Regions from separate parts of the Glaciecola petra genome, predicted to be linked through region 4. Evidence: predicted binding sites of a transcription regulator. Region 4 holds the regulator's gene; each other region holds the start of a gene.
The links. The regulator FNR, encoded in region 4, switches genes on or off when oxygen is low (the NO sensors DNR and NnrR bind a similar motif). The targets are predictions, from matches to a motif close to TTGATCTAGATCAA.

Region 1 (7,932 bases), on a different contig from region 4:
ATAGTGATTTGTTTCGTTAACTAACGCTATGGCTTTATCGGCGCTTCTATTATAAACCGACAATTGATTTGTGCCTGCGTCGATAAGAGCAGGTAAAACGCCTTTCGCTGCACCGCCAGCACCTACTACTAGAATGTTTAGGCCCTGTAAATCAACTCCATGATCTTTTAGATCATTCACCAAGCCTACACCATCAGTATTGTCTCCTTCAAAAATACTTCCCTTTCGAATAATAGTATTCACCGCTCCCGCTCTTTTTGCTTGTGAAGACAAAGACGAAACCCATTTGAGCGCATCATGCTTAAAAGGCATCGTAACATTTGCCCCGATAGTATTGGGCAGGCTAAAAAACTCATCGGCGGAAAAAGCAAATGCGTCTGCTTCAGCAAAACGTTTTACATATTGAAGATCAATATCGAATTGTTCAGCAAACAAAGCATGTATTATTGGTGATTTGCTCTGCTCTATTGGGTTGCCAAAAACGCAGGCCATAGTTTGTGAAGCACTCAAAAAAAAGTCCTAAAGAAAAAACGTCAGATATTGTATTAGAATAACGATAAACGAAACAATGTCATAGTAAATATCACTATGACAAAGCATATTTATTCGACTCATAGCTTATTTGTTTTCTAATATTTATTTCTCAATCAACTTAACTGCGCCTTGAATTTTATCAACGAATCGCAAACCTCCGCTACCAGTATAAAAAAGAAAGGTTGCACGTTGCCTGGTTGCAGGAACAAATTTACTATTTTGTAACGCATTTGAATAGTTAGAACTTGTATCCAACAGATACCGTATAAACCCATGGGTCAATATCGACTGTTACTTCGCCCGGTGCATTATTTGCGCTTAAGTCCGCATTATTCAACGTAAAAGTAGCGTCAGTGCTGATATCGATATAACGAACAGAGCCATTGATAAACCAATTGTCATCAACCATATAGTCAAAACCAACTTGTGCAGATAAACCAAAAGAGGCGTCTAGATCAAGGTCACTAAAACCTAAGGCTTCGTTACTGTCAGTAAAGTCTTCATCAAAAAAGATGGTGTAATTCAAACCAATACCAGCATAAGGTTGAAACGCTGAAGCCTTGTCAGCAAAAAAGTAGTTAGACGTTACTGTTGGTGGTAAATGTGTAACTTCTGCAAGCTTCTCAAGACCAAGCGGGTTAGCATTTACCTTAACATCGTGCTTAAACGGGGTTGCGGCTAAAACTTCTATATTCCAATTGTCTGTAAGGAAATAAGCAAAGTTAAGACCTAGCTGAGTATTATTGTCTACATTTAAGCCAAAGCCTAAATCGCCACCACCAACAAACACGTTAGAACTAGACTCGTCTGGCGCGACAGTCGTTAAACCAACACGTACTAGCATATCGCCAGTTTCGTGAGCTATTACATTAACACTAGTGAGTGATGCCAAAATGGCTAATCCGATTATTGATTTTTTCATTGAGTTTTTCTCCTGAGTAATTTTGAAGCGATGTTACACAGGGGAATAATTAAAATATTGATCTAGGTTAATGTTTTTAAAACAATGGTTTACAACTCTTTCTTTGTTTTGATCTTGATCAATAATTCGCGCTATTTTGTTTGGGGACAATAGAATGAGCCAAATAGAATCTCAATCATTCTTTATAACCACTCAATAGGTTTTAGATACTCCTGAATATTGCTTTCAGGGGAGCCTTTAGGGGCTAAATAGTTATACTCCCAGCGGGTTAAAGGGGGTAACGACATCAAAATTGATTCAGTACGTCCGCCTGTCTGCAAGCCAAACAAAGTACCGCGATCGTATACAAGATTGAATTCCACGTAACGACCTCTTCTATACAGCTGAAACTGCCGTTCTTTGTCGGTGTAAGGCGTGTTCTTTCGCTTTTCAACAATTGGAACATACGCTTTTAAATAGCCTTGGCCGACTGCTTTCATAAAATCAAAACTACGGTCAAATCCTTCCTGATTGAGATCGTCAAAAAATAGCCCACCAATACCTCTGGTTTCGTTACGATGCTTTAGAAAGAAATATTCATCACACCATTTTTTATACTTTGCGTAAACACCTGAACCAAAGGGCTCGCAAAGATCATAGGCAACTTGGTGCCAGTGTTTTGCATCATCCTCGAAAACATAACTCGGTGTTAGATCAAATCCACCGCCAAACCACCAAATAGGTGCCTCCCCCTCTTTAAGTGCTACAAAAAACCTAACATTAGCGTGGGAAGTTGGCACAAAAGGGTTGTGTGGATGTATCACTAAAGAAACACCCATTGCTTGAAAGCTTCTGCCTGCTAATTCAGGTCTGGCTGCCGTTGCCGAAGCAGGCATTTTGTTTCCGAATACATGCGAGAAATTAACCCCTCCTTGCTCTATGACTTGGCCATTTTTTAAGACTCTAGAACGACCACCACCGCCTTCTTCCCGATCCCATGAATCTTCAACAAATTGTCCGCCAGCATCAACCAAAGTAAGTGATTGGCAAATTTCATCCTGTAAATTTAGTAGAAAGTCTTTTACTTGTTTTATTTGCGCAGCATCTACTTGACTCATTTTATACTCATCGTTATTTAAAGGTGACTAACAAGCTTAGAGCAATAATCTCTGAGCCTTATTTAAATTGTGGGCTTAAGCCCTTATGGTTTCAAGCGTTAAACTATGAAATATTTTGCTTGGCGTTTGTTGTTGCCCCAAATCACCCTCAATTATATGAACGCCATCAGGAAAATAACTTAATACCTGCCTAGCCGTTTTAGCAGGCTCTAATCCAGCGGGATTGGCACTGGTTGACACTATAGCTTTACCAAGCAAATCACACATAGTATTTACAATCGGATGGTCGCTTATACGCACAGCGACCATGTCCGAGTCACCGCTGACCCAATCAGGCGTGCTCGCAGACTTAGGCAACAACCAAGTAATTGGGCCAGGCCAACTTTCTTTGATTCTCATTTGAGTTGATATAGATAAACTATCCATCGACACATAAGCTTGTATTTGCGTCCATTGACTCGCAATAAGTATCACCCCTTTTTCAACCGGGCGTTTTTTTAACTCAAGTATACGATAAAGCGCTTCTTGATTTTGGGGATCACAACCAAGACCAAACACTGCTTCGGTCGGATAAGCAAACACACCTCCATTATCAAACCAAGACTGCAAATATTGTAAACTATCTTTCATTATTGGTGCCTTTAAAAATATATCATCTTGATCAATAGGTGCTAATCATTACAAGAATAATGACAATCTTGTTCAGCACAAACTAACGATGCGTCAGTTTTGGATTTTTTATAAAGAATATTAGCACCACAATTTGGACAAGTTTTTGCAACAGGCTCATGGTTAGCGATGAATTTGCACTTTGGGTATCCACTGCATGCATAGAATGTTTTACCAAAACGATTTTGTTTTGCCTGCAAAATGCCTTCATCACACTTTGGGCATGCAACGCCTTCACCTTCGCGTCTCTGATCTGGATTTTTCTTCGTTGAGATAAAGTCACACTCAGGAAAATTAGTACAACCGATAAACATACCGAAACGACCCTTTTTTACCGCCAATTCCTTACTACATTTTGGGCACTCACTACTTTCAATGTATTTAATTACAGTGACGGTATTTTGATTCAGGGCTTGTGAATAATCGCACTCTGGATAGCCGGTGCAACCTAAAAAACTAGATTTGCCTACAAATTTTATATGCAAGGGAGAGGCGCAATCTGGGCAATCACCATAGGCAAGTTGATTGGCATTTTTAGACGATAAAGGTTCTACCTTGTTTTTCATCTTATCAACAAACTTTTAAATAGTAGGATCTTAATGTAATTGCCCTTCCGGCAATTCAAAAATCAGCTCTTCCATTTGTTCGTAAGCTAATTCTTTGCCTGGCACATTAAATAGCACCATCAGCACGACCCATTTCAAGTCAACCAAACAAAATTCTGAAGAATCGATTTCCATCACTCGATCAATAACCATTTCACGAGTATTAGAGCAAAGCACATTTATTTGCTCTAGAAATATCAAAAATCCTCTACACTCTATATCAAGTTTAATTAATTCATCTTCACAATAAACACGAGTATTAGAGATCTCAGCAGAATGGGTTAAATATGGTGTAGTGTCGGTTGATTGAAGGTCGCACAGTTTTTCTAACCAAGCTAAAGCTTTATATATTTCGTCATGATGAAAACCGGCTCGAATCAGCTCATCGGTTAATTCATCTTGATCAACCATTAACTCTGTCTGATTGTTTACTAAGTTCTCAAATAAATACATGAGAATATCGAACATGTTTTAAGCCCCCAATTTAATATAACCTTCGGCGGTTGACGCTACTAAGCCACGCAACTCATATTCTAATAATTGTGTCAGCACATCACTCAAGGACATACCGCTGCGTTGTGCAATTGTGTCAACTGATGTAGCGCTGTAATCAACACTATCTAACAATAGCTCAGAAGCCAAGCAAGAATTGGTTTTTTTTTCATTTTTTTTATCAGCTATAGTTACATCATTAAAACCACTCATATGCATCAGCTCAGTAACAATATCATCAGCACATTCTACTAACATCGCTCCTTGTTTAATTAACCAATGGCAACCTTCGGCATTTGGGTTATTTATATTGTTAGGTAAAGCGAATACTTCCCTATTCTGCTCCAATGCATATTTCGCGGTCACTAAGGATCCGCTTTTTAGTTTTGCTTCTACCACTACCACACCCATGCTTAGGCCACTAATAATCCTATTCCTCCGAGGAAAAAACTGCGCCATGGGCTTAGTGCCTAGGGGGAATTCAGATAATATAAGCCCTGTATCCCTGATTTGCTGATAAAGATCTGCATGTCTTTTGGGATAAATAATATCTACCCCACAACCCAACACAGCGATAGTAGGCAAGTTATTGGCCAAACTCGCTTTATGACATGCCGCGTCAATACCTAGAGCCAATCCGCTAATAGTGCCAATATTATCGAAACATGCTAGCTGTTGAATTAATGTATGGCACGACTGCACGCCATAAATAGACGGACTTCGACTGCCCACAAAGGCGATTTGAGGCCAACAGAGCAAATTTACATCTCCCACTGCAAACAGAAAAAGAGGAGGCCTAGAAATTTGCCGAAGTCGATTAGGATAATAAGGACTATCAAAAGAAATAAAATGATGAAGTACAGATTGTGCTAGCCAATGCAAGCTTGAGCGCACTTGCTTATCTATAGAATAATTTGGTGTCTTCAAGGCCTTAATTTGGGTTTGGTTCCAACCAACTTTCAATAGGTTTTGCTTGCTTTGTTCACATAATTGACTTAAATCGCAGTTTAATTGTTCTGCACTTTTAAGTAAGGAAACAATGCCTAACTTCGGTACACTGGCTAAATATAAAAACCGAGCACACTGGGACTCGACAGAAATGGATGTTGAATGTTGCAATGCGTTTTTCCTTCCTTGGAATCACAAGTTTATCTATACAATTATCCCCGCTAGGGTTGTTAATAATTGTATTGTTTAAGGTCTAGCAATAATTTCTCCACCACTTAGGTGTGTGTTAGTTTTAGTCACCCATGCATAACTGGCATTCTCAAAGCTACGAATGACAACTAATTCACCGACCTTAAATGCCGGTTGCTCTACTTCTTCGGTCTGTTTGAATAAGTCAACAATGCTCGATTTAGTCAACGCATAACTAGATTCTTTGTCGTAGCTAATGTCTTCGCCTTTTTCGTAAATACCAAACACTGTACCTGGTTTTACTTTGCGCGCACCAATATTAACGATTACTACGTCATGAGCACCAATTAATACATTTCCATTCACATTTTGAACCAATTCACCTACTTGTCTGTTTGCTGGCTTTAAGCGTAGGTCTCTTTTTTTAACCTTTTCGCTAAGGACTAATTTATCACCTTTTTTAGCTTCGATTTTACTTTCGTGAATTTTAACAATTTGACGTTGCTGAGAGAGTGTTTCGGTAACGCTTGCGTCGCTCAAATAGCTTACTTGAACCCCTAAACTTTTACCCAAGCTATCAAATACCTCACGTTCTTTGCGCACAACTTTATATTCCGTCTTGGTATCATCAACATTATGCGCAAGCACAAAATCAGTGTTAGTGAAACGAGGCGAACCTTCTTGATCTCCTAAAACAATCGGCAATGATTGATATTTAACCGCGTCCATCATGCTTCCATTACCAAAATGATGTTCGATATCACTCCAAGGTAATACAGAAATAGGCGATGGTTTTGTTGTTACTTTGCTATTAGGCGTGAGGGTAATTGTTGACTTGTCTCGCACTAATTCAAGTACCGGTTGACCGTTTTCATATCGAAGTCTAAGCACATCACCAGGATAAATAAGATGCGGATTTTCAATTTGCGTATTGGTACGCCATAACTCTGGCCACAACCAAGGTTTGTCTAAAAATAGGCTGGAAATATCCCAAAGAGTATCTCCTTTGACAACAACATAAGTTTCTGGCGCATCTGATCTAACGCTTATATCGTCTGCTCTAATGGCTGACACCCATAATAATGTTAGTGTCAAAATACCTATTTTGATAAGACTTGAGCTCTTTGCCATTGCACTTAACCTTTGTAAAATTCTTCTAATGTTCGGCGTTTAACGAACATAAATAAGAGTTGCCGCTTCACATTCACTTATTAAACTCTTGGTGAGTGATTTATCTCAGCAACAACTGATGTATAATAAGTTATCGGTTTAATTGAAATAAAATTAAGCGATTGAGTAACTTATTAGCCTTTTAGGCGCAATATAAGTGACATGCAACACTAAAATTGCTAGAGCTTAAAACTAAAACCTATTCAATCGAAACAACAATAAGATTGAATAAAACCCTAAGCAATACCATATTAACCCTAAGAAGCATTGGTTAAATACGAATTTTGCATCAATGTTATAGATATTGATACTGACCTAAAGAGTGAATTTATGCCTGTACTAAAAGTATTAACGTTTCCCGATGAACGGCTGCGAACAGTAGCTAAACCTGTAGAATCGGTAAACAAAGACATTAAAAAATTAGTCGCTGATATGTTTGAAACCATGAAAGATGAAAAAGGTATTGGTCTTGCTGCTACCCAAGTGAATGTTCATAAACGTGTTGTGGTAATGGATGTATCGGAAGAACAAAATGAACCTTATGTGTTTATCAACCCAGAAATAATGGAAAAATCAGGCTCAACGATTAGCGAAGAAGGCTGTTTGTCAGTGCCAAATAACTATGCAAAAGTAGACCGAGCTGAAAAGGTAACGGTAAAAGCTCTCGACAAAAATGGTGAATCATTTGAGCTCGAAGCAGAAGGCTTACTAGCGGTTTGTATACAGCATGAACTTGATCACTTAAAAGGAAAATTGTTTGTTGATTATTTATCCCCTCTAAAGCGCGACCGAATTAAAAAGAAACTAGAAAAAGAAGCTCGTTTAGCGGCTAAAGCATAAGGTAGGAAAGATTGCGTATTTTATTTGCCGGCACGCCTGATTTTGCTGCTGCTCATTTACAAGCATTGATTGATGCTGAGTTTGAAATAATAGGTGTTTACACCCAGCCAGACAGACCCGCAGGCAGAGGTAAGAAACTCAACCAATCGGCGGTTAAAAAACTCGCCATCGCGAATAACTTACCGATATTTCAGCCTCCCTCTCTTAAAGATCAACAAGTGCAAGCCGAACTTGCCGATTTAGCACCCGATATTATGGTGGTAGTTGCTTATGGCTTAATTTTACCCAAAGCAATTCTCGACATTCCTTCTAAAGCTTGCATAAACGTGCACGGGTCTATTTTGCCAAAATGGCGTGGAGCAGCACCTATCCAACGGTCTATATGGGCAGGCGATGAAAAAACTGGCGTCAGTATCATGCATATGGATGAAGGCCTAGACACCGGTGATGTGATTCATATAGCGTC
Region 2 (7,932 bases), on a different contig from region 4:
CAATGCGAGCAATCAACTCATTCGTACTCGATTTGATGATGGCACCGAAATCAATTTTGCTTATGACCCAAATGGTAATGTGACTAGCGTAGTTGATATCGATGGCAACATAACAAGCTATGATTATGATGCATTAGACAGAAAGGTCACTAGAACCGATGCGACCGGTGCTAGTGAACGCTACGAGTATGATGCAATTGGCAATTTGATTGCTAAAACAGATCGTCGTGGATACAAAATCAACTATCAATATGATGCGTTAAATCGCTTGCTCGCTGAAACTTGGCTTGATAGCAATGACGATATCGTTTGGCAATTGCTCAGCACTTACGATGCTTTGGGTAATGTACTGAGCATGAATGATGGCAGTAGCAATATTACTAACACTTACGATGCGAACAACCGAGTGCTTACCCACGAGGTATCGATTGTTTCGGGGCCAACTAGCACCTTGAGCATGTTGTATGATGGCAATGATAAGCTGATTGAGGTTTCGGATTCTGCTTCATCCCAACGCCTGAGTTACAACAACCGTCAATTGCTGAGTTCGATTGCTTTGGCTGCTGATAGCAAAGAGTTAGCTGCTGATATAAACTACGATCCGAGAGGTTTGCGAGCCAGTTTGACGCGAAAATTGGATACCGCTACGTTGGGGACCTCAAGCTATGCATTTAATGCACGTCATCTTGCGCAGATGATATCTCACGACGTTAATGGCACCATTTATGGCTTTGACTATGTATGGGATGGAAATCGTCGCGTTTCAATGCAGACCCAAGATACAGAAACGATTGATTATAGCTACGATAATCGTGACCAATTATTAACAGCAAACCGAAGTGAAAACGCTAACGAGCAGTACTCCTTTGATGCCAATGGTAACCCTAGCGATGACGCAAGCATTGGAGAAGGCAATAGATTGTTATCTCAAGGCGATATTGACTATACCTATGATGACGCAGGTAACATGTTAACTCGAACTGACAACACAACGGGGCAGGTAGCAAGCTTTACTTACGATCATCGTAGTCGATTGACAGCAGTTAAATTAGTCGACAATGCGGGTGTAACAATAAGCGATATTCAATACAGCTATGATGCACTAGATCGCAGAGTAAAACGCAGCGTGAACAATGATGTTGCGTACACTAATTACGTAATGTCTGATGCTTGGACAGACATGGAAGTCAATGGCGATGTGAGTGTACGTTATTTAAATGGCGCCAATACTGATGAAAAACTGGCTCGACTGGTAAATGGCGATGCTGCTTGGTACTTGACCGACAAACAACAAAGCGTACATGGATTAGTTGATAGCAATGGTAATATGCTAAACGAAATTGACTACGATAGCTTTGGTAAGATTATCTCGCAAACTAATCCCTTAGAAGGTGATCGCTTTACGTTTACGGGTCGTGAATACGAAGCAGATATCAATGTGTATGATTATCGCGCTCGTGCTTATGACCCTGCTGCAAGACGCTTTATAAGCGAGGATCCGATTGGTTTTGAAGCAAATGATGCAAACTTGTATCGCTACGTTTTCAATAATCCTCTCAATGCTACCGACCCTTCAGGAAAGTCAGCAGCCCAAGAATACGGCGTCATTCTTTGTAAGATTGTCGTGCCTCAAGCTGGGCAATATAAAGTAGTTGGGCAGTGTCTGTCGGACTTATATGAAGGTATTGGAAAAGGCATTGCGTCATCTACAGCAAACGATGGATTAGTGCTCGAATTTGGTGGTTGTATAGCAAAAGGGATAATTAACAATACCGCAGGTGAAGCAGGAGGTGCAGTCAATAGTTTTGGTGGGGCAGTAGGCAGCGCTATTAATAACATGAATGGCCCAGGAGGGTTTGGCGGTGGAAGCCCTGGCGATGCAGCAATTGCCTTGGCTTGTGGCGCTTTTTAAACTAAATTGAGAAAAACAATGAAACAAAGGAGAAGTAGTATGACAATTTTTAAAACGGCACTTGTTGCCATCGTTTTGGCCTGCTCTATGTCGACCAAAGCCGACATTATTACACTTGAGTTTGAGGCTGTTGTGTTTGACGGCACTTTTGCAGGAGAAAGCGGAACGGGGACTATTAGCTTTGACGATACAGACTTGCTGCTTATTGATGAAGAGTTTTTAGGCTTTTCAGGCAGTAGTTTTGTCGATTTTGAAGCATTGACGGATTTTTCCTTTACTTTTTTGGGTCAACGCTTTGATCAAACCAATGATCTTAGTTTTCCAGACACACCTGTTTTCAGTTTATTTGATGGTTTTGCTGATTCACTCGACTTTTTTGTAGAAGATGGCAACGCCAATCTAATTGAAAATGCGCTTATTGTGGATTTTCAAATTTTTGGTGATTTCCTTGGTGGAGGTCTGCGTGACAGTGCCAATGGCTTTGATTTTGAGGTTGATTTGTTTATTACCGAAAGGGTTGTTAACAATGCTAATGCACCTTATGGGCTATCTATTTTAGCGCTTTTATTTGCTTTTTATTTAAGAAAAGTTAAAGGCTAGAAGCTGTCTTCAAAGAGTCTGACATGATATCCGACATGATATTATGTCGGATATTAAACTTTATTATCGTCGGACAAACACACTCAAGCTAACATGGGCACATTAGTAATACCTTAAGCCCTCAGCTTTGCCTCTAAAGGCATAGTAAGTAAACGCGGTGTAGATAAAAATAATAGGGACAACAATTACTGCGCCTATTAACATGACCTTTAAACTTTCTGGCGAGCTTGCGGCTTCGTATAAGGTCATTTCACCGGGCACAACATATGGATAAAAACTCAGAGCTAAGCCACTAAAACAGCTTACAAACACTATTGTTGTGATAACAAAGGGCAACCAGTTTCCCTTATCGTTAACCATAGGTAGTCGCTTTAGTACTTGATAACCGAGTCCAAACATAGCAAAACACAGCAACGGAACAATAGCGTAAAAAATGGCATAAGGTGAATTCAACCAGATTTCCTTTACGGCAGGATTAACAATGGGGTTGACCAAACATACTGTTAAAATGCCTGCAAAAGTTATGGTGCCATAACGCTTTGCTTGCTTAATTGCGCGCAATTGTAATTCGCCGCTGGTTTTCATGATCAAAAAGCAATTGCCTATTAAGGCATATCCTGCTGAAACACAAAATCCACTGAAAATAGCAAAGGTAGTAGAGAGCAACGTATACTCAAGGCCCATAATGTAGAGTCCAAGCATAAAGCCTTGGGTAAAGGTGGCTATTATACTGCCAATTTTAAATGCCCAATCCCAATAGGCTTGATAGTCTTGTTTAACTTTGGCTCGAAAATCAAAGGCAACGCCACGCAGAATTAGCCCAACTAACATTAAGGTAGCAGGAATATAAAGGCTATATAAAATAGCACTATGTGCTGCCGGGAAAGCTACCAATAACAAACCAATAGATAACACTAGCCACGTTTCGTTTGCATCCCAAAAAGGACCAATAGCGGCTATCGATGTATCACGCCATTCTAGGTTGTTCATGGGTAAGCATATCCCGATACCCAAATCGTAGCCGTCCAAAACCGCATATAGAAGTAATGAAAAACAGGTCAAGCCGGCGAAAATAATAGCGAGGTTTTCTGCGTTCAAAATGCTATTCATAGTGAACTCCCTATAGCCGAATGTTTGGAATTAACTTGCCCTTTTATGTCGGGTCTGCCTGGCACAGTTAGGTCATACTCTTCGACGCTAATTGATTTTCTTGCCAGTAAAAACAGTGTTTTTATATAGGCCAATAACAAAACGATATAAAGACTTAAATAAAGTATAAAGGTGAATAGAACATTTTCGCTGGCAATAGTGGTAACAGCATCTGCGGTTTTGAGAACACCACTTACCAAGTATGGCTGCCTACCAATTTCAGTCACGTACCATCCTGCTAAGGTGGCAATCCACCCAGAGAAAGTCATGCTTATTAATACTCCAAGTTGCAAGCGACTAAGCTTTTTGTGGCGTTTTAAGCTAAAACTACACCACCAAGCAATTATGATCATCAGCATGCCGAGCCCAACCATTAACCTAAAGCCATAAAACAGTGGCTTAACAGGAGGGTGAGCACCTTCAAATTCATTTAATCCCTTGATTTCTCCATTGATATCGTGAGTCAAAATAAACGAGGCAGCATAAGGGATACCAATTTCAAATTGATTGCTACGGGTTTCTTCGTCGGGTATAGCAAATAAAAGCAAAGGAACTTGGGTAGATGTTTCCCATACTCCCTCCATCGCCGCCACTTTTTGAGGTTGATGTTCTAGGGTATTTAAGCCATGCAAATCACCAATAAATGCTTGTGTAGGAGCTAACAAGGCAGCGCTAAATAAGGCTGTTTTTAAGGTCAAGCGAGGCGCTTTTTTGCTGTCGCCTCGATAAATACGATAAGCAGACAAACCCGCAACTAAGAAGCATACGGTTAACGCTGAGGCCATCAACATATGTGTGAATCGATAGGGGAATGAAGGGTTAAATATGATCGCAAACCAGTCAGTAGCATGCACTACGCCTTCTCGCAATTCAAAGCCAGCTGGCGTTTGCATCCAGCTATTGAGCACTAAAATCCAAAATGCCGACATCGTGGTGCCAAAAGCGACTAAGAATGTTGCAAGGGTATGCATCCAATTAGGCACACGTGAAATACCAAATAACATAATGCCGAGCATGGTGGCTTCTAAAAAGAAGGCGGTGAGAACTTCGTAGGCCAGCAATGGACCGGCAATATTTCCAACTGTTTCCATAAAACCAGGCCAGTTGGTGCCAAATTGAAACGACATAGTAATACCACTGACCACTCCGAGCGCAAATGTTAATGCGAATACTTTCACCCAAAAACGATAAGCACGCATCCACACCGGATGTTTTGATAGATCAAAGCGCACTTTGAAATAAAACAATAGCCAGCCTAGCGCAATAGTTATTGTCGGAAATAGAATATGAAAACTGATATTAGCTGCGAATTGCAGTCTAGATAACAAGAGTACGTCTAACATGTATCACCTCGAACACACTAACCTCAACAAGAGGCCTCCAAAATGGAGAAAAAAAATAATTCGGGTATTGCTCGCTTGTTATTATTGGTTTTTTTGTATGAGTTTTTGTTTTAGGTCGAGCACTTTGCTTACACCAGAGCCTAGTTTCATCAAACCATTTAGCTGTTCGGGGCTCAAGGCCTGTAAGCTTTGTGTCCACTTGGTAATATTCTCAAGCAGATCATGTATTTCTTGAATGCGCGCTTGTGCATATTCTTCGCTTTGATTCCCCGGCGTGTCCATTAAGTTATCCCGCAACAAACTTAGAGTAGGGTCAATTTCTCGCTTTCGACGTTCTTCAAACACCTTATTTGCCATCTCCCAAATACTACCTTTAGTCACATAGTAGTCTTTGCGGTCGCCTTGTTTGTGCACCGTACCAACCAGTTGCCAAGCATTTAACTCTTTTAAGCCCATTGAGACATTGCCGCGTGAAATAGCAAGAGTATCAGCGATATCATTAGCTGAAATAGGGTCTTGAGTCATGACTAACAGCGCATATATTTGACCAACGGTGCGATTGAAACCCCAACGGCTGCCCATTTCGCCAAAATGAAAGACAAATGATTCGATCATAGGAGTCATTTTTATATTTTGAGTTTCTTTTGACATCTGAGCCTTACTTTAATTTCTGAAGTTTCAATAATTTCTGAAAGTATAATATATAGCTTGATTTTAATCAATTATATTCTGGTGTTTTTCAAGACAATCGCATATCTGAAGTTTGAGTGAATAGTCTAATTTACGCCGCTGGTGTGATGCCACCAAGGCACTTTAGCCCTGAAATAGCGCTTAAACTATTCATGTATGTTAGTTATGATATACTAAAGTATAATAACAGTTGGTACTTATTTGATAAGCCTGATTCTGTAGCTGAGCATGTTGAATGGGTGCAAGATGATCTGGCATTAAACGATGTACCTATTGTAGATTAACAAGTAGTAAATGCGATGTTTCTTAGCATCGTTTTGAAATGAGTAATGCAAATGGAATACAGACAACGCAATGACAAATTAGTGTTGGGTGCTTTAGAAAAGTGCGATTTACCTGAGCTAGGAATATTTAACCTAGTTATGCGAGTTGACACTGGAGCCGCAACATCATCTCTGCATGTTGAGAACGTTGAAGAATACGAAAAAAATGATGAGTCATGGATTAATTTCGATATTCATCCGGATGTTTATGATGTTGAAATACTCACTCGACATTCTTGTAAAGTTGAAGCAAAACGTAGAGTGAAAAGTTCTACCGCTACCAGAGAAAGGCGTTTTGTCATTGAGACATTGCTTGTTATTGGTGATCAATCATGGCCAATCAAAATGACCTTAACAGATCGATCTGAAATGACTTATATGATGTTGCTTGGCAGAGAAGCGATGTCTGAACGGGTATTGGTCGACCCGAGTAAAGAGTTCCTTGTGACGGCCTAAATGTTAGTAATCGAGAGAAGAATAGTCAAAGCCCTTACATGTCTTTAAAATATATATGATTATTTTTCGCTAGTTTCTGACTATACTTATTAGGTCGTCTTATATCTATCAGCCACTATGTAATAAACGGAGCAATCTATGCCAATTTCAAGGCGCCTTTTTTTTGGTGCGATTTTAAGCCTTTTTTCATTTCTATCTGTTGCCCAAACGAATGACTCGATCAACATTATATCTGAAGAGCAACGAAAAACGGCTACTGATTTAATGCAAACAGCACTAAACAGCGATCTCGGTTTCGAAATTGTTGAGTCACTGACTACTGAAATTGGTCCTCGATTAGCCGGCTCTGAAGCCGAACTTCGTTCATTGCAGTGGGGTGTAAAGTTAGGTAAAGAACTTGGTTTTGATAGAGTGAGCATTGAAGAGTTTACGATGCCTTTTTGGGATAGAGGTCACTTACATATTTCAATGACCGCTCCTTATCAGCAAGATTTATATGGCACAGCCTTAGGTGGAGCCGCGCCATCCACAAAAGAAATACAGGCACCAGTTGTTTATTTTAGAGACATCCACGCACTAGCAAATGTAAAAGCGGGCGATTTAAAGGGCAAAATTGCCTTTGTAGACGGCGATAAAATGGTAAAAAGCCAAACCGGTGCTGGGTATGGTCAAGCCAATATTCGCAGACAAAGTGGATATCATCATGCAGAACGAGCAAACGCCGAAGCGCTCATGGTACGTTCTGTGGGGTCAAGTTCTCATCGATTTCCGCATACTGGCATGATGCGTAAAAATAAAGATGAATGGGCGACTATTCCCGTGGTGGCTATTTCAAATCCTGATGCTGATCATTTTCGTCGATTACATCGCTTAGGAAAAGACCTAGCCGTTTCTTTGCATTCTGAGTCTAAATGGAAAGGAGAAGTGAGTAGTGGTAACGTAATTCTTGATTTGATAGGCAGTGAAAAACCTGAAGAAATTGTACTCATTGGTGGACATATAGATAGTTGGGATTTAGGCACCGGGGCAGTAGATGATGGCGCTGGCATTGGGATAACAACAGCGGCGGCTGCGCTTATTTCAAAGTTACCTAAACGGCCTAAAAGGACTATTCGTGTGGTCATGTTTGGCGCTGAAGAAGTGGGTTTATTGGGTGCGTTTGCCTATGCTGAAAAGCACAAAGACAATCTTCATAATCATGTATTAGCCACAGAGTCTGATTTTGGCGCGCAAACAATTTGGCAGTTAGTCTCTAATGTAAATCCGCAAGCGACTTTAGTGATAGACGAAATAGCTAAAATACTGTCGCCACTAGGGATTGTGAGAGGCGGTTCTAATGTGCCAGGCGGAGGCCCTGATATTATACCCATGGCTCGTCAAGGTGTACCCACAATACGTTTAAATCAAAATGGTAGAGACTATTTTGATTTGCATCATACACCTGATGACACTTTGGATA
Region 3 (7,932 bases), 220 kb from region 4:
ATTACCACCTCAATTTTCTTTTCAGCAAGCCAAGTCACTAACTGTTTCATATTAGACATGAAGTCTTGGGGTTGGTGTTGGACAAATGAACCCCAAAATACGCCTACAACAGAAAAACCTTTCACTAAGGCCAAATTTATAGGAAATTTAGGAATTTCACCACCAGCAAAGCCTATCACCAAAAGACGACCAGCCCACGCCATTATTCGTGTGCAAGTATGAAAAGTATCACCTCCCACACATTCGTAAACGACATCTACACCCTTTCCATTCGTGTGCGACTTAACCGTATCTTTTAAATCAACCTTACTATAATTAATAGTAATGTCGGCACCATTTTGTTTTGCTACTTCACATTTTTCATCTGTCGAACAGACCGCTATCACCTTAGCTCCCATTAGCTTACCAATTTGAACTGCAGCCAACCCAGTTCCGCCAGCCGCACCTGTGACTAGCAGTGTCTCGCCTTCTTGCAAGAGAGCTCGTTGTTTCAAGGCGTGATGAGCGGTAGCATGCGCTGTTGTTAATGCCGCAGCTTGATCTAGGGGGATGGACGCTGGTATTGGCATTACTTGCATGCAAGGTATCGCCACTTTTTGTGCGTATCCACCCAATTGGCATATGCCTATCACTGGCATACCGACTTTAAGATAAGGTACTTCTGGACCTACTTCGCTAATAATACCTGCAACTTCACTACCAGGAATAAATGGTAATTCGGGTTTCATTTGATACAAGCCCTGAACTAATAGGCTATCTGGGAAATTAACGCCAGAAGCTGAGACATCAACCACAACCTCTCCAGGTTTTGCGACTGGATCGGGCAAGTCAGCGTATTCCAAATCCTCAACCGGGGCAAAATTCCTACATACTATTGCTTTCATATCTATTTTCCTTGTTGCTGGACAACTAAGTTTTTTCCTAATTGCATCATGTGCACTTGATCAGGGCCATCTGCTAGCCTGATTGTTCTTGCATAGGCTAAAGTAGCTGACAAAATGGTATCTTGAGATGTGCCTGCTGCACCATGGATCTGAATAGCCTCATCAATAACCTCACAGGCCATTTTAGGTGCGACTATCTTAATCGCCGCAATGATATTTTTAGCTACCTTATTACCATATTTATCCATATGGTCAGCTGCTTTAAGTGTCAATAACCTTGCTTGCTCTATTTTACAATACATTTGCGCAATACTTTCACGTACTGACTGCTGCTTACTTAATGGTTGCCCAAAAGCAATACGCTGTTCTACTCGCTCACATGTTAGGTCAAGAGCGCGCTGTGCGCACCCAATAAGACGCATACAATGATGAATTCGACCCGGTCCTAATCTACCCTGTGCAACTTCAAAACCACGCCCCTCTCCAAGTATCAGGTTTGTTTTAGGGACTTTAACGTCTTCAAAGAGTACTTCTGCATGTCCTATTGGCTCATCCAAATATCCCATTGCTGACATAGGTCTAACAACAGTAACTCCAGCAGTGTCTATCGGAACAAGTATCTGTGATTGTTGCGAATGACGAGGGGCTTGAGGATCAGTTTTACCCATTACTATCAATATTTTACAGTTATTATTCATGGCACCACTTGTATACCACTTGCGACCATTTATTAAATAATAGTCACCCTTATCAACGATACTGGTAGCAATATTTGTTGCATCAGACGATGCCACCTCAGGCTCTGTCATGGCAAATGCAGACCTAATTTGACCTTCTAATAAGGGCACTAGATACTCTTGTTTTTGCGCATCAGACCCATATTTTGCAAGTACTTCCATATTACCGGTGTCTGGAGCACTACAATTAAATACTTCCGACGACCAAAGCACTCGACCCATGATTTCGCACAAAGGTGCATATTCTAAATTGGTTAATCCCGCTCCGTACGGTAAGTATTCCTCAGGCAAAAATAAATTCCAAAGTCCTTGTTCACGTGCCTTTTCTTTTAAGCTATGCATTAAAGCAGGGGTTTCCCAAGTATTACTATTGCTAGCGACTAAGTCGTGATATTCAGATTCAACAGGATAAATTTCTTCCTGCATAAATTTATTTAGTTTTTCCATTAGTGCAAGTGACTTTTCGCTATGATCAAAGTTCATCGTTGCCTCCTTAATTTGGGTTTATTAACTATAAGTAATTTTGTCTTGATGCTGCTTATTATCTAAATGTGGTACGTGATTAAAACAACTAAGTTGAAATCCATTTTTATTAAAGAAAAACTCATTCAGACTTGTATTTTTGATTTGTAAATTTAATGCTACGGCTTGTTCAACTGACGTATTTAATAATGTTTTTAAGAATATGGCCATCGTCCCGCCAGAACTGACTACCAGTACACGCTTGGCTCGACTTTCTTTTATTTGCTGCATGCCCTGCTCGACTCGACAACAAAAAGCTTGCCACGTTTCGCCTTGAGTAATATCTAATTCGGATTTTGACCATGCAATCATTGCATTGCGAAGTACTTTGTACCATTCGCTTCTTGGTGCATTGGGGCTTGGCTTTTGCTTTGGGTAGTGAGTTAAGTATGTGCGTACAATAAGATCAAAATCAAATTCATCCCAGCATGAATCTGAATAGATGTGTTCAGCTTTTGTATGCTTTAAAATACCTTCACTTGTTTGAATTTGTCGTTTTAAGGCGCCCGTCACAAGTAAATCAAACTCCTGTTGGCGTTGCGCAAAATATTCACCCAATAAAGACGATTGTTCATGCCCTAATGCACTTAACTCATCATAATTTTCGGCACCAAAGGAAGCTTGTGCATGTCTGACTAAAAACAATTGCGCCATAAAATGGAAATCCTCGTTTGTAAAATATCACAACCTAGGCTAATCGGTTTTAGCAAATAAGAGTAATTAATTGTTTTGATATACGCTTATTCATTACTTGTATAAAAACTTAAGCTAGATCAATTTTTGTATCCTGCAATTGCAGTAAACTTTGGGTTCAGCATAATTTAAAACAAAACGAGAAAGACACATGAGTTTGACAACTGACAATATAAACCCGATGAGTGTGGTGGCTAAAAGAACAAACCATGATGAAAGCAACCCAGCACTTAAAACAAGTACTGATATCAAAATAAATGAAATATGCGACCTTACTTTGTTGCAGAAATATAATACCTCTGGCCCACGATACACCTCGTATCCGACGGCAGTTTCTTTTACCCACGAATTTAATGAAAACGATTTTAAATGCTCTGTTGAGGAGTTGCGTCACACTGGTGCTAAAGACAGTCTATCTCTTTATATTCATATTCCATTTTGCCATAGCCTTTGTTATTACTGTGCTTGCAACAAAATAGTCACGCGGAACAATGACAAATTAGAAAGATATTTACACTATCTTAAAAAAGAAATTCAGCAGCGCAGCCAATTATTTGTTGATTTTACAGTAGATAAAATTCATTTTGGTGGCGGTACACCTAGTTTTCTTAGCCCAAAACAGTTAGCGGGTTTACTCTCTTTTATCTCAAAGAAATTTACTTTATCCGAAGACTTAGATCAAAGTATTGAAATTGACCCTCGTAATTTGCCCAATAATTTTCTTAGAGACCTTTTTTTAATGGGATTTAACCGCTTAAGTTTTGGTGTCCAAGATGTAAATAAAAGTGTGCAAGAAAAAATCAATAGGGTTCAAAGTACAGCTCTACTAATATCTTTAATTGATAGAGCAAAACAACTCGGCTTTGCTTCAATTAATGTAGATTTGATTTATGGCTTACCCGGACAAAACATCGAAAGCTTGAAACAAACCCTAAGGGCAATAAAACACCTAGACCCTGATCGTATTTCACTCTTTAGTTATGCTCATATGCCTAAATTGTTTGCTGCTCAACGCAAAATAAAAGACGAATGGCTCCCTGACACTGAACAAAAATTTACTTTATTTAACTATTTAGCAATTAATTTAATTGAGCAGGGGTATCACTTTATTGGCATGGATCATTTTGCAAAACCCAAAGATGAGTTATGTGTTGCAGCTCGAGAAAAACGTTTGTATCGAAATTTTCAAGGATATACTACCGATAAATCAAACTGTATTTTGGGTATAGGGGTTTCTTCAATTAGTAGCTTGGGCCGTTCATATGCGCAGAATGTCAAAAACTTAAACGAATATTACGCAGCAATAGATAGAGATGTTTCTATATTAGATAAAGGCTTGATCTTGAGCTTGGACGATGAAATTAGACGTAGTCTAATTCAACAATTAATGTGTAATTTTTATGTCGATAAAAATGCCTTCTCTAAACTACATCAAATTGACTTTGATGTTTATTTTGCAAAATCATTGAGTGAACTTGTTCCATTAGTAAAAGATGGGCTACTGAGTGAAACCGAAGATGCTATTTATGTGCATGCAAAAGGTCGTTTACTTATACGAAATATCTGCATTAACTTTGATGCACACATAGGTCATGAAAGACATAAAATGCGGTATAGCCGTGTCATATAAATAATAAGACAAGTAGCAGCCCAGAAAGGCTTACTACTTGTTTGATCATTGTCTAAATAGGAGAACCTGGAGGCAAAGGTTTTATGTTAATGTTGAGAGCCCAAATGCCTGTAGCCCAATATTGCTTGAGATGTTTAAGCATGACTTTATTGCGAGTACGTTTGCTATTTTTCTGCAACCATTTCTCAAAATCAATCAGTACTTCATACATGCTCATCTTAGCTTCTGCGCTCAACTCTTCATCACTCAACACATCAAAGAAAACCGACAAAGCGACTTTTTGAATACGTTGCTCTAATGGAGAGATAGAGTTTGTCTCAATCAACTCACTAAAAATATGATTGCTGACTTGTTTGACTGAAGGAATGTCACTATTCTGGCTATGTTGAAATGCTAAGCGATTTAGCCTTTCACTTTGCAATAAAATATTCAAGGTATACCCGGAGATAGACTCAGCTGCAGTTATCGGATCAAAGGCGGTATCCATTCTCGATGGCATACTCTCGCGTGTTCGAGTGCTACCATATGCTTTTGGCGGTATAAGCTTTAGTATGTCATTCGATAGCGTAAGAAATTCAGCACTTGCGCTAGAAACGAGAAGTTTAAGTGCCTGTTGCTGTATATCAGCGTCTACCGCTATAACGTTGGGAGCCTGTCCTATTCCTTTGACAGAATATTGGTAATGCAAGCCAGATACCTGTTTCACTAGCGCGTCTAATTGATAACGGTGTGAATAATATAAAGGAACTAGACGCCTTTCTAAGTCAGAATAATTACTATTTTTTGGTAAGCTATTTTCTCCAAACTTATTTAGCGCATGCGCTCTCACTTTTATAAAACGCTCAAATTCAGTCACAGGCTTTGAGCCGTTATCCCATAGGTGTCCGTCTGCAGACGCTCGTTTAGTAATGCGTGCATCAGGATCAGATTTGTATAAAAATCCTGCGGCTTGCGTTTGCTCAACCAATTCCATTAAAGCGTTTTGTTCATCTATAGAATCAGGGTAGTCCTGATAACCATATTTAACTACATACTTATCCCATTCACCTATGCCTAAGTCATAAGCCTCTGCCAGATTAATTTTACCCGCTTCTAGGCTGATATAGGGGTGCGGATAGTCCATAACACTGGCTCTGTTGTTTTCAGATGCGGCAAAATTATGTGCTATGCCAATGGTATGCCCAACTTCATGAGCAGATAATTGCCTAATGCGATTTAATGCTAATTGCATTTGTGCTTGGGTATCCTCAGTTTCACTATCAACAAATGGCGAAGTAAACGCATTCGCAATTAGGAAGTCTTGCCGAACACGTAAGCTACCTAGTGTCACATGTCCTTTTATTATCTCGCCCGTGCGGGGATCGATTACACTACTTCCATATGACCAACCTCGAGTAGCTCTGTGCACCCATTGAATAACGTTATAACGCACATCCATCGGGTCTGCGCCCTCAGGCAACACTTTCACCTGAAACGCATTCTTATAACCCGCTGCTTCGAAAGCTTGATCCCACCATAAGGCGCCTTCCTTCAAAGCACTCATTACAGGTTCAGGAATGCCAGGGTCGAGGTAATAAACGATAGGTTCTACCGCTTCACTTATTGCAGCATTTGGGTCTTGTTTAGCCAAGCGATGACGCGGAATAAATTTTTGTTCCATGGCTTCATCTATCGGCACAGAATAATCAATGTAACTATGTTTCCAAAAGCCTGAATAAGGGTGGAACGATCGCGGTCGATAATCGCTGTCCGGTAGTTGAATAAATGAGTGATGCAAATGCACAGTGACACTTTTAGCATCAGGTGAAACGTCTCTTATATATTGCCCTTTTGGCGAACCTGCAAAAGTGATTAGTGATTCTAACTCTGTATTTTTTTCAAACGTTTTGGTTTTTGCAAGGTAGACACCTGACCTTCCTTTATCAATGCTATATCCTCCTTGACCTGATCTTGAAAGTCTCTCACCGATACCATGAATATCAGTTTGCAAAAAATTAGTGTAGTCGATGTACAGCTTGTCTTCTTCTTCATGCGCTAATTCAAATCCAGCGATGACTGAGTCGGCAAAAGCTTCATCAACACTTTTGCGCTCCGCGATGTTATCACTTGTGGCTCGATATTTTGTATTCAATTGTTTAAGTAAAATTTTATTGCCAAAACGCTGAAACTTAACCAAACGTGTGTCTGCTAATTGGCCTCTATCAAGCCCAATATCATTTGACCCAATACCTTGAGGAAGACTACTTTTAAAAATAAACAATTGTTCGATTTGTGTGCTTTTTAATCGCAAAAACACTTTGTCTTGATTTTTATCATATACAATATCAAGCAAACCATTTTGCACCGATTTGTCTTGCAGAAAATCATCGTTACCTTGGTTGTTTGCAAAGGTCTGCGTGAAAGGTACAAAGACTAACATAAGAATGAATATGCGTAGGGGAGCTAGTTTTACCACTTGAGAACCTCTTATATCGATTTAGATTGATCTGCATCATGCATTAAGGACGTGAAAATCTGTAATATTTTTAATACTAAACTATATTACCAGTACCGTAAGATTTATTCACTCAGACTTTTTAATTAAAGTCGGTGTTGTTGTTACCTATACAAATCGTGGATATAAAAAATACTGATGCCAGAGCAAAACAGCAATAAAAACCCTAACAAAGTACTATTACATCGGCTTAAAAATACCAAGCAATTAACCTTAGTGGTAGACGGTAAAAATACGGTAGCCCTCGCTGAGAAACCTATCTTTGGACTTTCTGTGACCGTAAATGAAGCCCTTAAGAGCAAGCTTGGTTGCCTATTGATGCCAGGCTTTATTCTTGGATGGGTTAATTACCTTGATATCAAAAGTTTTGCATGTATTTCTAATGACAATATATATACTGAGGCAGCTCAGTTTATTCATGCGGAAAAAAATCAACTGCTCTTAAAAACACCTATTAAGCTGGTCGCTCTAGAAGAAGACATGAATCATAGTAAACATTTATTTACCTTCGACGATATTGGTAATGCACGAAACGACGAATTAGCTTAGTCGTCCTTCAATTCCACTAATTCTTTTTGATTTATGCTGTAAAGTTTCTATTAACACTTCTTTATTTGCTAAAATATCAACGCCCGTCCGCGCTCTGGTAACAGCTGTGTATAACAATTGCTGTGATAAGAATGCCTTATTGTATTCAGGGAGAATTACAGCAACACGGTTGAATTCTGATCCCTGCGTTTTATGTATGGTCATTGAGTATGTTGCTTCAAAATGCATTAAGTTATAAATGGAAATGCTTTTGAATGTACTATTTTCGCGTAAAAAATAAGCCGCCAAACCACTCTCTTTATTTTTCCAAATAATGCCTACATCTCCATTGAATAGTCCCAATTTGTAATCATTTTTCATGATCATGATCGGTTTACCATGATAAATTCGACTTACAGCATTTATATGAGCTTGATTTACTAA
Region 4 (7,932 bases):
GGCTTATAACTGCTACAAAACTATTTATGCACCAAAAAAGAATGAGCAGGACGAAGGCATGCTAGCAGATGATGTTGCTGTAGGAGTTGCCAAATGAAAAATCCACATGAGTTAATTGAAAAGAATGTTGGACTGTTAACAATATTAGTCTTAGTAGCCATAAGTTTTGGTGCAATGGCACAAATACTACCTCTTATGTTTCAGCAGCAGGTATTAGAGCCTGTAAAAGGTTTAAAACCCTATACAGCGCTGCAAATGGAAGGTCGAGACATATACATAAGGGAAGGTTGTGTTGGTTGTCATAGTCAAATGATAAGACCGTTTAGAGCAGAAACAGAACGTTATGGCCATTATTCCGTAGCAGGTGAATCCGTCTGGGAGCGACCTTTTTTATGGGGTTCAAAACGCACCGGGCCTGATTTAGCTAGAGTGGGTGGTAGATACAGCGACGAATGGCATAGAGTGCATTTAATAAACCCACGTAACGTAGTGCCTGAATCTAATATGCCTAGCTATCCTTGGCTAGAAAGCAATGTGTTAACAGGTAAAGACATTGCCAAAAAATTAGAAGTTAATCGCATGCTGGGTGTTCCCTATACCGATGAAGACATCGCAGGCGCACAAGCTGCGGTAGCGGGTAAAACGGAAATGGAAGCACTAATTGCCTATCTTCAATCTCTCGGCACTTATTTACAGTAGGCTTTATTATGGATCAAGGAATTGTCGGTAGTATATTCACGGTCGTCGTTTTTGTGGCATTTGTCGGGGCCTGTTGGTGGGCCTTCACTGGCAGAAACAAAAGTAAATTTGATGAAGCAGCAAACATCATTTTTGAAGATGAAGTGCAACACAAAAACACGCAAATGAACGAACAAATTAATAAAAAAGATCAGGAGTCATAAGACAATGACTATGTTTTGGACAATTTGGATTGGCGTAATTACCTTTGGCACCATTGTTGGTTGTTGGTTGTTACTTAAATGGTGTTTAGCTAATAAAACAGGCGTGCCCGAAGGCGAAGAAATGGGCCATGAATTTGATGGTATTGTTGAGATTAATAATCAACTACCAAGTTGGTGGACTAATTTGTTTTATATCACTATGGTTTGGGGCGTGCTGTATTTAATCGCGTATCCTGGCATAGGCTTCTCATTTAAGGGTTTGCTCGGCTGGGAAAGTTCAAATCAAGCAGTGCTAACCTTAGAAGAGTCTCAAGCACAGTTAGAAGAAGATATTGCAGCTGATAATTTAAACGAATATGCAGTTGCTATTAGAATAGCCCAAGAAAGGTTTGACCCTATTTTTGCAGAGTATGCAAAAACTCCGGTTGAACAATTAGCTAATAATGAAGAAGCCGTGCAGGTTGGTAAACGACTATTCTTGCAAAACTGTGCACAATGCCATGGTTCAGATGCAAGAGGACAGCGTGGTGGCTTTCCAAACCTAACCGATAATGATTGGCTATACGGTGGATCAGGTGAGAAAATCAAAGAAACCCTAATAAAAGGCCGAGCTGGCGTCATGCCAGGATGGTTAGATGCATTTGGTGAGCAAGGCATAAAAGAAATTGTCGCTTACACATTGAGCCTAAGTGGGCGCAAAGTGCAAGAAAATCATGACGCATTGGCACAAGCTGGCAAAGCACGATATGCAGTATGTGCTGCCTGTCACGGTATGGATGGAACCGGTAATCAAATGCTTGGCGCACCTAATTTAACTGATAATGTTTGGTTATACGGCGGCACAGAGCCAGCAGTAACGCATACCTTAAATTATGGAAGAAATGGAGTAATGCCAGCTTTTGATGTTACCTTGGGTGAAGACAAGGTCCATGTGGTCGCGGCTTATGTGTTTAGCCTATCGAATAAATGATTAAGCTGTTAAATTCATCCTTAAGAGATATTATTGACCTTATTAAAAAAGCCTCTTAATGAGGCTTTTTTTTGCGCAAGTGCGCTGATTAAACGTTGTTTAGTATTATTGATATGCAATTTAGGTAATAAAAACATGCAAGAATATGACGATAAACCTTGGTATAAACAATTTTGGCCTTGGTTTTTGATTGCCATCCCTCTTTCTTCACTTATTGTGGGTTCTCAAGTGATTAGATTAGCTACTGACGGCACAAACAGCATGGTCGTTGATGACTACTACAAAGAAGGCAAAAGTATCAACGAACGTTTAGACAAAATAGTAAATGCACAGGCTTTAAATATCAGTACAATGCTGCAAGTAGAAGAAGGTAATATTGCACTAACGTTTTTAAGTGGTCAGCCAGCCACTGGAGAAGCCTTAAAATTAGATTTTTTCCACGTTACCCAAGCAAATAAAGATTTCAATGTGTTTTTAACTCGAGATGCCTCGGGTGTATATAGAAACAACGAAGTTTTTCCTATCAAAGGAAAATGGCGATTGAGGTTAACTCCTATTGATGAAAACTGGAAAATACAGAAAAACATCCATTTGCCGCAAAATAATGCATTTAAGTTCGATCCCTAAGATGAGTTGTTTCGCCATAGCGAGGTTACTATCAATTAGCATAGTTGTATTAACAAAATGAGCATCAATATTGCGGAAGACTGTTGCTTTCACTGTGGCTTGCCAAATGAAGACGCCCAAAAATATCAAGTTGTCATCAATGATGTCCCTCATGCTATGTGTTGTCCTGGGTGTCAAGCAGTTGCTCAAGCAATAGTCGACAACGGTTTAGTTAATTATTACGAATTTAGAACTGAGCCTGCTGCTAGAGGTGACTCTGCCCTTTCTAATACGATGGCACAATTGTCAGTTTACGACGAACCTGATCTACAAGAAGAATTTGTTTTCGACCAAGGTAAACATAAACAAATCCAACTAACCGTTGAAGGGATTACATGTGCAGCATGCGGATGGCTTATTGAAAAACAACTCGCGAAATTGAAGGGTATCAAGCAGGTTTCTGTCAATGTTTCTGCTCGCCGGGCGTTAATTAGTTGGCAACCGGATCAAATAAAGTTGTCAGAAATACTTTCCCGATTAAAATCGATCGGCTACGAATCTCTTCCATTTCAGCCCGACACACATGAAGCTTCTTATAAAAAAGAACATAAAGCTTTTCTAAAAAAATTGGGACTTGCGGGCATTATGACAATGCAGGTGATGATGTTAGCGATGGGGCAGTATTTTGATATTTTTGGTAATATTGATGACGATGCAATAAGCTATTTTAATGCGGTTAGTTTGTTACTGACCACACCTGTTGTATTGTATTCAGGCAGTATTTTTTATATTAGTGCGCTCAAAGCCGTTCAGGCTAAAACTGTTAATATGGATGTGCCTGTGACGATTGCCATAGTTGCGACCTATATTGCTGGGGTGCTGGCGGTAAATAAGAATACGGGTGAGGTGTATTTTGAATCTATATGCATGTTCGTGTTTTTTCTCTTAATAAGTCGATTCTTAGAACATCGCTCTAGACATCGTGCTTCTTTAATATCGTCAAACATGCTCAAATTGATTCCCATCACAGCGAATAGGCTCGAAAATTCAATTTGGAAGTCGGTATTGGCAAAACAACTAATCAAAGGTGATATGGTTATTGTGAAGCCTGGCGAGAGTGTGCCTGTAGACGGCTATATAACCGAAGGTAAGAGCCTTTTTGATGAATCAATGCTTACCGGAGAATTTGAGCCTGTAACAAAAAGTGTTGGCGATAAAGTGTATGCTGGCTCACTTAACCAACAAGGTTCAATCATAGTAAAAGTGTCTGCGTCAGTTAAACATGCCATGATGAATCAAATATTGCGCTTGCAAGAAAATGCACTAGCCAATAAACCTAAGGTAGCCGCAGTTGCTGATAAACTCTCTCGCTTTTTCGTGATCATTGTCCTTGCGGTGGCAATAGCCACCTATTTATTTTGGTATTATCAAGGTAGCGAACATGCATTTTGGATTACTATTTCAGTATTAGTGGCAACCTGCCCTTGTGCCTTAGGTCTTGCAACCCCCTCTGCCTTGACCTGCGCCATGGCAAAACTAAATCAGTTGGGTATATTACTTAAACGAGCCGATGCACTTGAACAAATTACAGGCATTAGCGATATTGTGTTTGATAAGACCGGCACGTTAACTAAAGGTGAATTTTCGATACAAAAAACATGGCTGAATGAAAGTTTTTCAAATGAGTTATGTGATACTTTTGGCTTACCACATACTACTAATGAACAACTAGTAATGCACCTTGCGAGCATTATTGAGATGCGTTCTGAACACCCAATCGCCAAGGCTTTTGTAGATGCAAATCAAAAGCTCGGTCCGCTAAGTTTGAGTCAAAAAAAATGGCAAGCCCTGAAAGATATAAATGTAACAAACCTGAATATTGAAATAGGCAAAGGTGTATCTAGCAATATCTACCATTATCAATGTCACATTGGTTCCAAAAAATTTATTCAGGAAAAACTAGATAGAGTGCTTCAAATTGATGACATAACAGCACTAAAAGGCGCAAATGTTATTTTTGCCATGGGAAATCAAGTATTGGCAGGTTTTTGGGTCACCGATACGCTAGCTGACGATGTAACTGAAACGCTTAAACAGTTGAAAGCGTTCAAAACTACAATTCTGAGCGGAGACACACAAGCAAATGCCGAAATTATTGCCAAGCAATTAGGGATTAACAATGTTATTGGTGATAGCTCTCCAGCTCAAAAGCTAGACTATGTAAACAACATGCAGAAAATAAATGCCAAAACATTAATGTTAGGAGATGGTATTAATGACGCACCGGTATTAGCGGCTGCAGATGTTTCTATAGCGGTAGGCAATGCATCTGATTTGGCCAAAAATGCTGCTGATGTCGTATTATTAAATCCTAAACTAAACATGTTGAGCCATTTAATTAATTTGGCATTTGCTACAAAACGTAAGATTAAGCAAAATATTGCATGGGCTTTAGGCTATAATATTTTGGTGATCCCTTTTGCTGTGTTGGGGTTATTAACGCCTTGGCAGGCAGCTTTAGGTATGTCTTTGAGCTCTATTATTGTTGTCTATAACTCTACCCGTTTGATGCGTTAATATTAGTACTGAATAGTGTTAATAGTTTATTTACCAAAGGTTTAATTTTCAAATGAGTATAATTTTTGTGCTTATACCGCTAGCAGTCATAATCGTTGCTATTGCAATTGGCGTGTTTTTTTGGGCTGTAAAATCTAATCAATTCGACGACTTGGAGCGACAGGGTTATAGCATATTATTTGATGACGACATTACGCCTAATAATACAAAAGACAATAAAACAGTAAGTGATAAAGCAGAGAGTTCTGAGACAGTTGAAAGTAATAAACAAAACACCAAAGAACCAAAACATTGACTGACTTTTCTCTATTAACGGCCTTTTTTATGGGCTTGGCAGGTGGCGTTCATTGCATTGGCATGTGTGGTGGCATCGCATCTGCGTTTACTTTCGCAACACCTAAAAATAGCAAGCAAACACCGTATATCTTTGCATATAATATTGGCAGGATCCTTTCGTATACAATCGCTGGTGCAATTACCGGTTATTTAAGCAGTATTTTTACTGCAAAAGTAGTGTTCGGCTTATATATTCTGCAAATTATAAGCATATTTTTTCTATTACTTTTAGCCCTATACATAAGTGGGATATTGCAGATACTAGCTTATTTTGAAAGATTGGGTGGGTATTTATGGCAAAAAATTGCGCCGATAGGCAAAAGCTTAATTCCATTTAAATCCCCATGGCATACTGTTTTATATGGAATGTTATGGGGTTGGTTACCTTGTGGTTTAGTTTACACAGCGTTAACGTGGTCTTTAGCAAGCGGTGATAGTCTAAATGGCGCTGTTTTTATGTTATGTTTTGGGATCGGCACCCTGCCCGCATTAATTGCTTCTAGCGTTGGTGCAAGTTTCGTGATTCCCTATTTACAACACAAAAACACTCGCTTGTTTATGGCTTTTCTGATACTAATTTTCGCAATATTTTTGACCTTTAAATTATTTCAGGGTATAAAATGATCTCTTTCAGAAATATTAAAGTAGCGTTATGAGTAAAGGTTCAGAACTTTCTATACATTGTCAAAGCTGTAGCTTCAGTCATTTATGTCTTCCCGTTAGTCTTAATAAATCTGAATTAGATTCTTTGGACGATATTATTGAGCGCAAGCGACCTCTCCATAAACAAGATAAATTAATTAGTGTGGGTGATAAGTTTCACTCTTTATACGCTGTCAGGTCGGGGTCATTTAAGTCCTACATTAGCGGCAGTGATGGCGTCGAACAGATTGTTGGTTTTCATTTCCCTGGTGATATAGTTGGATTTGATGCAATGCGTGACGACACTCATCAAAGTTATACTCAAGCCCTTGAAACAGCAATGGTTTGCGAGTTGCCATACGATACTCTCGAAACAGTGTCGAATCGCTATCCTAAGTTACGTCAACAAATCATGAAATTTATGAGTTCCGAAATTAAACATAATCACGATTTGATGATGTTATTAAGTAAACGCAGCGCTGAAGAACGTTTACTTCATTTTATTAGCCATTTGTCACAACGATTTGATGAGCGGGGGTATTCAGCAAAACAATTTAACCTTTCAATGACTCGAGGTGAAATTGGGAATTATTTAGGTTTGACAGTGGAAACTATTTCTAGGCTATTAACGTGTTTTCAAAAAGAAGGCCTTTTACAGGTAGATGGCAAGTTAATTACTATTTTGGATCTTGAGGGTGTTCAGCAAAGAATGCCAGATTCAGAAATAGAAATCAGTTCAGTTAACTAGTGAATTGATTGATATAATCAACCTTAGTAAATCATATATTTAAATATACTTATTTTTAAGCGAAGACTTATTATTGTATAATTTATGCATCATCTAATTAGTAAATAATACTCATGTCAGTAAAAACAAAACTTGAATATAGTTTTAACAAACTACAAAAGCGCTTGCGTAGAGAAACTGGAAAAGCGATTTTTGATTTTAATATGATCACTGACAATGACAAAATAATGGTCTGCTTGTCGGGTGGAAAAGATAGTTACACGCTACTTGACGTATTATTATATTTTCAACGTATCGCACCGATAAATTTTGACCTTATTGCTGTTAATCTCGATCAAAAACAACCTGGTTTTCCAGCGGATGTATTGCCAAGATATCTAACAGAACTTAATGTTAATTATACAATAATAGAAGAAGACACTTACTCTATTGTAAAAGAGAAAATCCCTGAAGGTAAAACAACGTGTTCCCTTTGTTCACGATTAAGAAGAGGCGTTTTATATAGAACGGCATCTGAAATTGGCGCGACAAAAATAGCATTAGGACACCATAGAGATGATATTTTAGAAACACTGTTTTTGAATATGTTTTATGGCGGTAAAATTAAGTCAATGCCCGCTAAACTTGTAAGCGATAATAAAGAACATGTTGTCATACGCCCTCTTGCATACTGTTCTGAGCAAGACATTGCCAAGTATAGCCAGCATATGGCATTTCCAATCATTCCGTGCAACCTCTGTGGTTCGCAAGAAAACCTGCAACGTAAAAACATAAAAGCTATGTTGAATGATTGGAAGCATCGTTTCCCAGGCAGGATAGAATCGATGTTTAAAGCAACACAAAACATTGTGCCTTCACATCTTTTAGATCAATCTCTTTTTGATTTCACTAATTTAAGTAAAAACAATAATTATGAAGGTGAAGGCGACATTGGATTTGATGAACCAGATCTAACAATTAAAACCCCTAATCAAGACACTGTTCGTTTAAATGTTGTAGAAGTAAAAGCTAAATAAAAAATCACCGTCAAAAGGAAGAGTAAATTGAAAATTGGTTTAGCACTGGGAGCTGGCGCAGCAAGAGGCTGGTCTCATATAGGGATCATTAAAGCCTTACAAGAAATGGGGGTCAAAATAGATGTAGTTGCCGGT

Region 1: RM552_RS08020 (OmpW family outer membrane protein) is a predicted target of FNR. The motif match lies at 1,565-1,578, and genes of this name have one in related genera.
Region 2: RM552_RS08850 (GbsR/MarR family transcriptional regulator) is a predicted target of FNR. The motif match lies at 5,713-5,726, and genes of this name have one in related genera.
Region 3: hemN (oxygen-independent coproporphyrinogen III oxidase) is a predicted target of FNR. The motif match lies at 2,907-2,920, and genes of this name have one in related genera.

The regions. Positions count from the first base shown of each region.
Region 1 covers NZ_JAVRHX010000002.1:2,010-9,941, forward strand. The annotation lists gene aroE (shikimate dehydrogenase) at 1-510, opposite strand, end outside; gene RM552_RS08020 (OmpW family outer membrane protein) at 773-1,456, opposite strand; gene hemF (oxygen-dependent coproporphyrinogen oxidase) at 1,639-2,553, opposite strand; gene tsaC (L-threonylcarbamoyladenylate synthase type 1 TsaC) at 2,629-3,183, opposite strand; gene RM552_RS08035 (DNA topoisomerase family protein) at 3,225-3,788, opposite strand; gene RM552_RS08040 (DUF494 family protein) at 3,819-4,295, opposite strand; gene dprA (DNA-processing protein DprA) at 4,299-5,438, opposite strand; gene RM552_RS08050 (LysM peptidoglycan-binding domain-containing protein) at 5,514-6,587, opposite strand; gene def (peptide deformylase) at 6,957-7,466, shown strand; gene fmt (methionyl-tRNA formyltransferase) at 7,478-7,932, shown strand, end outside.
Region 2 covers NZ_JAVRHX010000002.1:211,419-219,350, forward strand. The annotation lists gene RM552_RS08830 (RHS repeat-associated core domain-containing protein) at 1-1,912, shown strand, start outside; gene RM552_RS08835 (hypothetical protein) at 1,952-2,512, shown strand; gene cydB (cytochrome d ubiquinol oxidase subunit II) at 2,615-3,622, opposite strand; gene RM552_RS08845 (cytochrome ubiquinol oxidase subunit I) at 3,619-5,004, opposite strand; gene RM552_RS08850 (GbsR/MarR family transcriptional regulator) at 5,086-5,634, opposite strand; gene RM552_RS08855 (hypothetical protein) at 5,772-5,978, shown strand; gene RM552_RS08860 (ATP-dependent zinc protease family protein) at 6,030-6,473, shown strand; gene RM552_RS08865 (M28 family peptidase) at 6,612-7,932, shown strand, end outside.
Region 3 covers NZ_JAVRHX010000001.1:979,914-987,845, reverse strand. The annotation lists gene RM552_RS04385 (NADPH:quinone oxidoreductase family protein) at 1-884, opposite strand, end outside; gene RM552_RS04380 (acyl-CoA dehydrogenase family protein) at 887-2,104, opposite strand; gene RM552_RS04375 (histidine phosphatase family protein) at 2,129-2,797, opposite strand; gene hemN (oxygen-independent coproporphyrinogen III oxidase) at 2,988-4,466, shown strand; gene RM552_RS04365 (zinc-dependent metalloprotease) at 4,519-6,885, opposite strand; gene RM552_RS04360 (hypothetical protein) at 7,099-7,509, shown strand; gene recD (exodeoxyribonuclease V subunit alpha) at 7,501-7,932, opposite strand, start outside.
Region 4 covers NZ_JAVRHX010000001.1:1,200,058-1,207,989, forward strand. The annotation lists gene ccoN (cytochrome-c oxidase, cbb3-type subunit I) at 1-97, shown strand, start outside; gene ccoO (cytochrome-c oxidase, cbb3-type subunit II) at 94-699, shown strand; gene RM552_RS05285 (cbb3-type cytochrome oxidase subunit 3) at 708-902, shown strand; gene ccoP (cytochrome-c oxidase, cbb3-type subunit III) at 907-1,872, shown strand; gene RM552_RS05295 (FixH family protein) at 2,008-2,499, shown strand; gene RM552_RS05300 (heavy metal translocating P-type ATPase) at 2,557-5,055, shown strand; gene ccoS (cbb3-type cytochrome oxidase assembly protein CcoS) at 5,108-5,350, shown strand; gene RM552_RS05310 (sulfite exporter TauE/SafE family protein) at 5,347-6,015, shown strand; gene fnr (fumarate/nitrate reduction transcriptional regulator Fnr) at 6,044-6,781, shown strand; gene ttcA (tRNA 2-thiocytidine(32) synthetase TtcA) at 6,895-7,797, shown strand; gene rssA (patatin-like phospholipase RssA) at 7,825-7,932, shown strand, end outside.